One region of the Microlunatus spumicola genome, then DNA from elsewhere that is predicted to be linked to it. Evidence: riboswitches for the same ligand, from Rfam matches in the RefSeq annotation. Region 1 holds a riboswitch; the other holds the start of a gene.
The links. Region 1 has a riboswitch for cobalamin ahead of ABD665_RS10560 (VWA domain-containing protein). Riboswitches for the same ligand answer to the same signal wherever they lie in the genome.

Region 1 (5,467 bases):
CGACTTGCCCTTGCCGTCGCCGGTGTGGACGACCAGCAGCGGCCGGTTCCGGCGCTGCTTGGTGGTCAGCCCGTCGTCCGGCGTCTGCTCGACGCGTCCCTCGGGCATCAGGCGGCCCTTCCCTGCGTCTTGCGGAGGGCGGGGTCGAGCGCCGCGCGCTCGGTGCGGACCGCGTCCACGAGGCTCCCGGCCGCGACCTCGCCGAGCTTCACGTGGTCGGCGCCGAGGCGTACGGCGAGGTCCGCGGCGAGGCCAAGGGTCATCCGGCCGGTCTCGCAGTCGATGACCAGAGCGCTGACGCCGGTCGCCCGGAGCAGCTCGGCGGCCTGGCGCGAACGCGCCACCGCGTCCGGGCCCGAGGTGGCGCGACCGTCGGTGACGACGACCAGCAGCGGCCGGCGGCGCGGGTCGCGCAACCGCTCGAGACGCAGCGTCTCCGCGGCGCGGAGCAGGCCCTCGGCCAGCGGCGTACGCCCCCCGCTGGGCAGGTCGGTCAGCCGGCGGGCGGCGACCTCGACCGAGGACGTGGGCGGGAGGGCGAGGACGGCCTCGTTCCCGCGGAACGTCACCAGCCCCACCTTGTCGCGGCGCTGGTAGGCGTCGAGGAGCAACGAGAGGACCGCGGTCTTGACCGCCGCCATCCGCTTGCGGGCGGCCATCGAACCGGAGGCGTCGACGGCCAGCAGGACGAGGTTGGACTCACGCCCCTCGGTCACCGCGTGCCGCAGATCGGTCCCCACGAGCTGGAGCCGGCCGCCCGGCGTACGCCCGCGCACGCCCTGGTGCGGGGCCGCGGCCCGGACGGTCGCGCTGAGGTGCAGCGGCCGGTGCTCGCCGTCGGGCAGCGTCGAGCCGACGGTGCGCCCGGTCGTCGTCACGGCCCGGCTGCGACGTCCGGCCGTGCCCGTCCCGACGCCGCGCGCGGTGAACAACCGCGTGCGGTAGGCCTGGCCCGGCGCGGCGACCGACAGCGCGACGGCCTGCGGCGCGGGGGCCTGCTCGTCCGGTGTCGACGGTTCGGCCGGTGAGGTGGAGGGCTCCGGCTCACGGTCCTGCGGCTGGCCGTTCCCGTCGCCGGTGCTGCTCGGTCCGTCCTGGGGACCGGGGCCCGGCGGGGTCGCGGGCGGGTCGCCGGCCTGGGCGTCGCCCGGGTCGGTCGCGTCGCCCGTGCCCTCGGAGTCGTCGGGCGCGTTGCCCGGTGGCGGCTCCTCCGGCGGGGGAGGGTCGTCGTCGCCGAGCAGCTGGTCGAGCAGGTCCTCGTCGAGGCCGGGCGCGTCGAACGGGTTGCGCCGGCGGCGGTGCGGCAGCGAGAGCCGGGCCGCGGCGCGGATGTCGGCCTTGGTCACGCGGTCGCGGCCGTGCCAGGCCGCGTGGGCGACGGCCGCGCGGGCGGTGACGAGGTCGGCCCGGAGGCCGTCGACCTCGAACGCCGCGCACACCTGCGCGATGAGCAGCAGCTCGGCGTCGCCCAGCTCGACGTGCCCGACCAGCGCCTGCGCGCGGGCGAGGCGTTCGCGCACCTCGGTCTCCGCGTCGGCCCAGCTCGCCACGAACGTGTCCGGGTCGGCGTCGTACGCCATCCGCCGCCGGACGACCTCGGCGCGCAGCACGGGGTCCCGGGGTGCAGCGACCTCGACGGTCAGCCCGAAGCGGTCGAGCAGCTGCGGGCGGAGCTCGCCCTCCTCGGGGTTCATGGTGCCGACGAGGACCAGGCGGGAGGCGTGGGCGATGGAGACGCCCTCACGCTCGACCGTCGAACGTCCGGTCGCCGCCGCGTCGAGCAGCAGGTCGACGAGGTGGTCGTGGAGGAGGTTGACCTCGTCGACGTAGAGCAGCCCGCGGTGAGCCGCAGCCAGCAGCCCGGGGGAGTAGACGACGTCACCCGCGCCGAGCGCCTGGCGCAGGTCCAGCGAGCCGATGACCCGGTCCTCGGTGGCGCCGACCGGGAGCTCCACGAGCTTGGCGGGCCGGCTCGTGGAGACGACCGGGTCATGCGGTCCGTCGGGGCAGCTGGGGTCAGGGTCGGTCGGGTCGCAGCTGAACCGGCACCCTTCGACCACGGCGACCGGGGGCAGCACGGCGGCGAGCGCGCGCACGGTCGTGGTCTTGGCGGTGCCCTTCTCGCCGCGGACGAGGACGCCGCCGACCTCGGGCGACACGGTGGTCAGCACCAGGGCGAGGGCGAGGTCCTCCGAGCCGACGACGGCGGAGAAGGGGAACGTGCGCGAGGCGCGGGCGGTGCGCGCCGTCGGGGGAGCAGGCATGTGCGGGTAGGACCCTCCTGCGGGTGTCCTCGCCCGCGTCCGTGGGTGTGCCACGCAGCAGACGTCCTGACTTCCGGGGGTCACCCGGTCACAGTGGCGGGACCGCTCCGGAGTCGCACCGGATTCCTCTGCTCGCGCTGCGCCCGATCATGTCACAGGGCTACAGGCCCTCCGGAACCGAAGAGCATGAGCAGGCCAACGACGATCAGGTTCAGCCCGTAGCCGACGTGCTGCAGCCCTACCTGCCGGACCAGACCGGGGCGTAGATCGTCCTCTGAGGCTTGCTACAGACCGTGACCGAGTGACCGTTCTTCGTGAAGCGGATCAGCTGATCTCTGTCGTCGGATCGCTCTCGAACGGCGACGAGAGAGTTCCCGTCTGTTGACCAGCTCGCTTTTTGAGCATTGCCGACCAAGCGCTTCGGGTTCCCTCCCGCTGCCGAGATCTTGAAGACGCTCTTCTCGTCGTCCTTCTCGCGGGAGAAGGCCAGCGTTCGGGAATCGGGCGCCCATGCGGGATCTGTGTCGCGGGAGCCGGACATCGACGTCAGCTGCTTCGGCTCTCGATCCGACGCAAGATCGAGCACGAAGATCGCTCCGCCCGGATACCCAGCGACGTCGGTGTCAGAGCTTCCCCAGTAGGCCAGGTACCGGCCGTCCGGGGAGAGTGAAGGATCGTCGAGCTTGCTTGACGTCGTGTCGAACCTTCTGACGACGAGGCCCTGAAGATCGATGAGCTCGAAGAAGTCGTGGTAGTCGGTCTGGTTCTCAGCCGGCCTGTCACGGCATTGAAGCAGGAGGTGGCCGTTGTCGACCTTGCTGATCGAGACATGGCGCACGTACTTGCAGGTGTCGTTCGCTCTGAAGACGATCCGACCGTTGTTCCCGTCGGCGTCCGAGACGTGCACGTTCCCGCTCGGGTCGGAGAAGTAGACGAGTCGACGATCTGCCGTGATGGTGGGCGTCCCGGCGCCGAAGCCATCAGCGGTCAGCCGTGTCAAGACGCGCCCCGAGCCCACGTCCATCACAGCCAGATACGTCGGGTCCTTTGTCGCTGACAGCGGCACGACAACGGCGAAGAGAGGAATTGGTGAGACGGACGCTGCCTGCGCTTGAGGATGGACGTACTCGTTCCACAGCAGGTGTGCCCGGTTCCACCAGAGCGGCGCGTCCGACAGGAAGAACACGCTTGGAAGAACGGCGGCGAGGACGCCGACCAGGATCTTGCCGGCGAGTGAGGATCTCCGGGGTCGACGTCTTGGCTTTTCGTCAGAGCGAAGACGCGTCAGATCGTCAGCTGTGTCCACGGCAGTCCCTTGTCCCCCAGCCGACGCCGCCCCCGGCGTCGGACGACAGTGAGCGCGTACGCCGGCTGTCAATCCGAACAGTGAACCGTACGAACGCCGTAATACTCGGGGAGAAGTTTTCAGGTTTCGCTCGGTGAGATTTCCTGCCTCAGCCGAAGGTGATCAGACGCACCGTCAACCTGGTGTCAGGGCAACCGGCGTTCTGAAGGCTCGCCGTTGTGTTGCGGCGCCTTCCGGGGCAGCTGAAGGACCTCGCCCTCAGATAACGCTCGCGTCCGACAGCGCGGTCGCGTACGCCCGCGAACCCTCCGCGGTCAGGTGGAAGCTCGAGGAGTCCGGGACGAGGGAGCCGAGCGAGGCCAGGACGACCCCGTTGACCCAGGGGGCCTGGCGGTCCGACAGCGCGTGTCCCTCGAACTCCGCGCTCACATCGACGTACCGCGCTCGTACGCCGCCGGCGCGGGCCCGCTGGACGCCGGAGGCGATCGCGGCGTCGAGGGCCTCGCTCTGCGCGCTCATCCAGGCCGCGTCCTGCTCGGCCACGAAGAGCGGGAGGACGTCGGACGCGCGGTGGCCCTGGGGCGTCGGCCGCGAGCCGAGCAGGCGGGGGTAGCCGGTCACGAGGATCTCGGCGTCGGGCGCGCGCCGCCCGACCTCGGAGAGCACCCGGACCAGGGGGACCGTCCGGTCCTGCGGTGCGGCGGCCGGCCCGCCGAGAAACGCGATCCGCCGCTGCGCCCCCGCCTTGGCCGCGGCCCGCCACTGGGCGCCCTGGTCGAGCACGGCCTGCAGCCGTGGGTCGGGCGAGTGCAGGCAGGCCGCGACGACCGTGGCGAAGCCGGCGTCGTTCCCCCCGACCGTGAGCGTCACCGTCCGGGTGTCCGCCCGCAGGGACGAGACCTGCGTGGCGAGGACGTCCCCGGTCACCGCACCGGAGCGGGCGGCCTGGGTCAGCGTGGAGAACCGCTCGACCCCGCCCTCGCGGAGCAGCACGGGGTAGGCGAGGGAGGGCGCGAGCCCTTCGCCGGAGGCGTACGAGTCACCGAGGGCCACGTAGGTCACAGCCCCCACCCTGCGTCGCCCGGACCGGCGGTGCCGGGGCGTCCACGACTCAGGCGGTGACGAGCAGCCGGTCCGCGTCGAGGCCCAGGGAGCAGCGGGCGCCCGGGGTCAGGCCGCCGAGGGCGGAGCCGGTGACCTGGGAGACGAGCTCCGAGCCGTCGGCCGCGCGGACCCGGACGCGGGACACCGCCCCCGAGAACTGCACGACCAGGACCTCGGCGCTGCCCTGGTCGTCGGGGCGGACGAGGAGCTGCTCGGGCCGGACCAGCGCGGTCCCGGCTCCGGCGGTCACCGAACCGTCGACGGTCCCGACGCCCACCCCGAGCACGACGGCGCGGCCGTCGGCCACCTGCGTGGGGACGCGGTTCATCAGCCCGACGAAGTCGGCGACGAAGGCGTTCCGCGGGTGGGCGTAGAGCTCCTGCGGGGTGTCGAGCTGCTGGAGGCGGCCCTGGTTCATGACGCCGACCCGGTCGGCCATGGCCAGCGCCTCCTCCTGGTCGTGCGTGACGAACAGGGTGGTGGTGCCGACCTCGAGCTGGACCCGGCGGATCTCGTCGCGCAGCTGCACGCGGACCTTGGCGTCGAGGGCCGAGAGCGGCTCGTCGAGGAGCAGGACGGCGGGCTCGATGGCCAGCGCCCGGGCGAGCGCCACGCGCTGCTGCTGCCCGCCGGACAGCTCGGAGGCGTAGCGCTCGGCGCGGTCGGCGAGCCCGACCAGCTCGAGCATCTCGCGGGCCCGGGCGGCCCGGCGGGCACGGTCGACCTTGCGCAGCCGCAGCCCGAACTCGACGTTGGCCTGCGCGGTCAGGTGGGGGAAGAGCGAGTAGGCCTG
Region 2 (5,467 bases), on a different contig from region 1:
ACGTGGGCGTCGGCGTACGAGGCCGGGACGAGCAGCAGGGCGCCGAGGCCGACGGCGGCGCCGGCCCGGAGGAGGGAGGGACGAGGGGTGGTGAGGGTCTTCACGGTGGGGTTCCTGTCGGTACGAGGACGCACCGGCGGCGCGACGAGGCGCGGCGCACCGGGTGCGGGGACGGGAGGGCGGCGCCGACCGACGGGGTCGGTGGCGCGAGGCGCGGGAAGGCTGGTTCAGGCAGCCGGCAGGAGCGGTGGACCGCGCGGGGCGGCCGCGGACCGGAGGGCGGCACGGCAGACGGCCGGCACCCGTCCGACCGGCTGACCGTCACCCGAACCGCGAGGTGCTGGGTGGCCCAGGGCCAGCCCGGCGGCGATGACGACGCGCTGGACGGTGCGCCACAGCCAGGCCTCGCCGCGCGCCAGCAGCCAAGCGGTGGCGAGGACGGCGACGACGTGCAACGCGGTCATCACCCACGCCGGTGCGCCCGACGCCATGACCATGTCGCCTGCCGCGCAGGTGGGCACGGTCGAACCGACGGCGGCGTGGGCGGCGTGGGCGGCGTGCGTGCCGTGGGTGGCGTACGTGCTGGGCGGTAACGCTCCGGGGGCGCAGGCCCGGGCCACCCCCGCGAGACGGAACAGCTCGTGCAGCGCCAGCTGCTCGGCGCCGAGCAGCCCGACGAGGAGCGGGAGGCGCAGGCGGCGCGCGGTCAGCAGCGCGGCCAGCAGCCCGAGGAGCACCGACGCGACGAGCAGCACCCCGGGTCCGGGCAGCGAACCGCCGCCGAGGACGTGGGCGCCCGTCGCCAGCATTAGCGAGGTCCCGCCGAGCACGGCGGCCCGGACGACCCGCACGCGGCCGCCCGTCGGGACCGGGGCCGCGCCACGCAGCGTCCGCAGCCCTGGCACCTCGTCAGCATAGGAGCCTGGGCGGCCGTGCACGCGGTCGCGACGGCCGACGGCACGACGGTCGGGATGGCCCGGCTGATCAGCGACGGCGGGTGGTACTTCCACGTCATCGACGTCGCCGTGCTGCCGCCGCACCAGCGCCGGGGGATCGCCGACGCGATGCTGACCCACCTGCTCACGCTCGTGCGCACGACCGCCGCGCCAGGCGCGTACGTGTCGCTGATGGCCGACCAGCCGGGACGCCGGCTGTACGCGCGCCACGGCTTCACCGACAGCGCGCCGCACTCGGTCGGCATGGTGCAGGTCCTCGGCGGCACGCCCGACTGACCGTCAGGTCGACCCGCCCGCCTCTGGCCGGGGCGGGCGCGGGCCTGTTAGCGTCGGCCCCGAGCTGGTCGTGCACCACGCGAGTGGTGCCAGGGAACCCGGTGAGACTCCGGGACTGGCGCGCAGCGGTGAGGGCGATGGGTGTGGCGATGCCACTGGGACGACTCCGCGAGGAGGGGTCCTGGGAAGGCGCCACAGCCGTGTGACCCCGAGTCCGAAGACCTGCCGGCTCGTCAGTCCCACCCGCCGCAGCCTCGCGACCAGGCCGCCCGACGAATCGAGCCGCTCGTGCCGCCGTCCTTCCGCACCCCCTCCGGTGCCGCCCGCCCCCTCGCCGCGCCGTCCGGCCGCTCGACGCGGGCCAAGACCCTGAGCCTCCTGGCGGTCGTCCTCGCGCTGCACGTGGTCGCGTTCGGGCTGCTGCTCGCCTTCGTCGTACCCGCCCAGCTGCACGTCGGGGCCCAGGTCTTCGGCTTCGGGCTCGGGATCACGGCGTACGTCTACGGCCTCCGGCACGCCTTCGACCCCGACCACATCGCCGCGATCGACAACACCACGCGCAAGCTGATCGCGGACGGGCAGCGCCCGGTCTCGGTCGGCTTCTGGTTCGCGATGGGTCACTCGACGATCGTGGCGATCATGGCCGTGGCGGTCGCGGTGGGCGCCAAGTTCGTGACCTCGCTGCTCAGCGACGGCTCGGAGGCCCGCGAGACGTTCGGCCTGATCGGGACCCTGACCTCCGGCGGGTTCCTCTACCTCATCGGCATCCTCAACCTCGTCGCCCTGATCGGCATCGCCCGGGTGTTCCTCGCGGCCCGCCGCGACGCCATCGACGAGGCGCACCTCGACCAGCTCCTCGCGAACCGCGGCCTGCTCGCCCGCATCCTGCGGCCGCTGACGCGCGCCATCACGCGGCCGTGGCAGATGTTCCCGATCGGCTTCCTCTTCGGCCTGGGCTTCGACACGGCGACCGAGATCTCGCTGCTCGTGCTGGCCGGTGCCGGCGCCGCGTCGGGGCTGCCCTGGTACGCCGTGGTCGTCCTGCCCCTGCTCTTCGCCAGCGGGATGAGCCTGCTCGACTTCCTCGACGGCGTCTTCATGAACACCGCGTACGCGTGGGCGTTCGCCAACCCGGTGCGAAAGGTCTACTACAACCTCGCCATCACCGGGCTCTCCGTCGCCGTCGCCCTGCTGATCGGCACGATCGAGATCGTGGGGATCCTGCACGACAAGGCCGGCTGGACCGACCCGGTCTCCTCGGCGATCGCCTCGATCAGCCTCGAGAACGTCGGGTTCATCGTGGTCGGCCTGTTCGTCGTCTTCTGGGCCGCCGCGATCGGCTACTGGAAGATCGGCCGCGTCGAGCAGCGCTGGACGCACTGAGACCGACGCTTGGCCGCTGAAGACTTCAGTCGAGGTAGCCGTAGCTCGGCAGGAGGTAGGTCTTCCCCGAGTTCGGGCCGGCCAGGTCCTCGGGCCGGTTGCCCACGTTGACGACGACGGTGAGGCCCTGCGCGACCCAGGCGGCGCGGCAGGCGGTCTTGGACGCCTCGACGGTCACCTTCGGGTCGCGGAAGCACAGGTGGTCGGGCGCGACCGTGTAGCCGGCCGTCCGCAGCTCGGCCAGCGTCTCGCCCGCGTCGGGCGACCGGTTGCCGGCGACCAGGACCTGGTAGCCGTCCTGCTCGGCCCGTCGGGCCAGCTCGAGGACGGCCGGGACGGGGCGACCGAGCGGGGCGCCGAACATCAGCGCCGTGTTCTCGAGGTCGAGCACGATCGCCCGTCCGGGCACCGACGCGCGGCTGTCGAGGTAGTCCGCCGCGCCGTCGAGCGCGCGGGCGGCGTCGGCCAGCCACTGCTCGTCGGTCGCGACGGCGAGGACGTCGGGGATCCTGGCCGTCCGGGAGGCGCCGGCCCCGTCGCGCACCGTCAGCGTGACCTCGTACGGACCGGGCCGGGCGTAGGTGTGGGCCACGCGGGGGACCGAGGCGGTCGTGCCGTCGCCGAAGGTCCAGGCCCAGCTCGCGATCGGGCCCTCGGCGTCCCGGGACTGGCGCCCGTCGAAGTAGACCGTCAGGCCGGGCGGTGACGCCGTGGTGAAGATCGCCTGCGGCGGCTCGTCGGGGATGACGGTCGCCCGGAGGTCGTCGACGTCGGTGACCACCGGCGTGGCCGTGGCCGAGCCGCTGAGGTAGCTGCGCACGCCGACGCTGCCGGCACCCTGCAGGGCGGAGGTCGCGTCGTCCGCCACCACCTGCCAGGTGGAGGGCTCACCGACGCCGGCGCGCCACGCCCGGGCCCGCAGGACCGTGGGGTTCGTCCCGGCGGCCCGCAGGCGGACGCGGACCTTCGACCCGGCCGTGGCGGTCACCCGGGTCAGGAGCACGGTCTCGATGGCGGTCTCACCGCGGTGCACGGACAGCCGCACCTCGCCGGAGCGGGTCAGCACCAGCCGCGCGTTGTAGTCGGTGCCGTTCCGGCGGCGGACGACCAGGCTCTCGTAGACGCCGCTGCCGGTGGGCGTCGTGGTGGTGGAGAAGGTCGCCACCGCGTCGACGTCGCCCAGGGAGACCGCGTCGAGGTAGGCCGACCGGGTGAGGCCCCGGCCCACCTCGAGGTGCGCGGCCCCGCCGGACACGGAGAAGTCCGAGGGCGCCCGCGCCACCGTCCACGCTCCTCCCGAGTCCGCGGTCCCGAGACCGGACGCGACCGTACGGTCGAAGCCGTCGGCGGCCACCCCGCTCACCGCTTCCGCCCGACCGACGCCGACCGGGACGCTCGAGCAGCACAGCAGCAGCACCACCAGAGCCCGGAGCGCCGGCCCCCGCCCCCGTCGCCGCCAGACCGCGGCCTTCTCGTCGGGGGCCTGGTCCAGCAGGCCCGGACCCGTCCGACTCGCTCTCGTCCCGGCCATGGCGGCCTCCCTGATCTCGGTGAGGACCGCGACCCGCGTCCGTACCGATCCACTCTGGCCCCGTCCGACCGCCTCCGCCAGCACGTGTTCTCGCCGTTGCCGTCCGGGGTGGAGACGTGCGCCGGCCTCAGCCCCGGGTGCCCGTCGTCGGACCCAGCAGGTCGAGAGCCGCGTCGACCGTGGCCCGCGCGCTCGCTCCGACGCCGATGAGCGTGGCCGAGGCCGGCCCGCACCAGTCGCCGTAGCCGACGAAGAAGAGGCGTGGGTCGTCCACCGAGCGCGACCTCAGGGCCGGGTCGGTGACGGGCCGACCTTCCCGACGCGTCAGCTCGAGACCGGCGAGGTGCCTCAGGTCGGGGCGGAAGCCCGTGCACCACACGACGGCGTCGACGCGGAGGTCGCGGGCCGGGTCGTCCCAGGCCACCCCGTCCGGCGTGAACCGGTCGGGCACCGGCAGCGCCTCGAGCTCGCCCCGACGCCGGGCGGCCAGCACCGGGGGCACCATCACGATGTCGCCCAGGTCCTCCTCGTCCTGGACCGGCTCGCCCGCCGCGAGCGCACGCACGTGCCGTGTGGCCCGCTCGAAGAGGGCCCGCCCGTCAGGTGGTCGGGCAGGAACCGCGGCGGCCGACGGGTCACCCAGACCGTGCGACCAAGCCGTCGGCGGTTCAGGTCGGCCGCGACCTGGGCGCCGGAGTTGCCGCCCCCGACGACGAGGACGGTCCGGTCCTCGAGGTCGTCGGGCCCGCGGTAGGCCGCGCTGTGCAGCTGGCGACCCCGGAACGCGGCCTGCCCGGGGTAGGACGGCACGAACGGCCGCCCGGTGCTCCCCGTCGCGCTGACCAGCACGCGGCACCGCCAGACGCCGTGGTCCGTCGTCACCGTGAACCCGTTCGTCGTCGCGCGGGTCCCGAGCGCGCGGACCGGTCGGTGGACGGGCAGCGCGTAGCGCTCCTCGTACGCGGCGAGGTACGCCCGGACGTGCTCGCCGGACGGGGCACCCGCACCGGGCCAGGCGGGCATGGGCCAGCCGGGCAGGGAGCTGATCGTGGCCGGCGAGAAGAGCCGGAGGCTCTCCCAGCCGCCCGTCCAGGCTCCACCCGGGCGAGCGCCGGCGTCGAGCAGCGCGAAGGTCAGGGCCGTCGCCCCGCGCCGACGCGCGCGCTGGAGGTGGTAGCCGACGGCCAGGGCCGCCTGCCCGCCGCCGACGACCAGGACGTCGACGTCGTACTGGTCCTCCGCCCGGTCCTCCGCCCGGTTCGCCGACGGGTCGACGCCGGGGGAGGTCACGCCGTCAGTGTCGCCCGAGCAGGCTGCCGAC

Region 2: it holds a riboswitch for cobalamin, as region 1 does, so the genes downstream of both, nicT (Nickel transporter NicT) here and ABD665_RS10560 (VWA domain-containing protein) in region 1, are expected to answer to the same signal.

Annotation. Positions count from the first base shown of each region.
Region 1 covers NZ_BAAAYR010000002.1:340,453-345,919, reverse strand. The annotation lists gene cobO (cob(I)yrinic acid a,c-diamide adenosyltransferase) at 1-108, opposite strand, end outside; gene ABD665_RS10560 (VWA domain-containing protein) at 108-2,264, opposite strand; adenosylcobalamin (AdoCbl) riboswitch at 2,314-2,405, opposite strand; gene ABD665_RS10555 (PD40 domain-containing protein) at 2,503-3,570, opposite strand; gene ABD665_RS10550 (GDSL-type esterase/lipase family protein) at 3,829-4,632, opposite strand; gene ABD665_RS10545 (ABC transporter ATP-binding protein) at 4,682-5,467, opposite strand, start outside.
Region 2 covers NZ_BAAAYR010000001.1:208,630-214,096, forward strand. The annotation lists gene ABD665_RS00910 (DUF1775 domain-containing protein) at 1-104, opposite strand, end outside; gene ABD665_RS00915 (hypothetical protein) at 228-905, opposite strand; gene ABD665_RS00920 (GNAT family N-acetyltransferase) at 933-1,232, shown strand; cobalamin riboswitch at 1,281-1,476, shown strand; gene nicT (Nickel transporter NicT) at 1,521-2,615, shown strand; gene ABD665_RS00930 (PKD domain-containing protein) at 2,641-4,146, opposite strand; gene ABD665_RS00935 (hypothetical protein) at 4,274-4,711, opposite strand; gene ABD665_RS00940 (NAD(P)-binding domain-containing protein) at 4,651-5,436, opposite strand; gene ABD665_RS00945 (FAD-dependent oxidoreductase) at 5,441-5,467, opposite strand, start outside.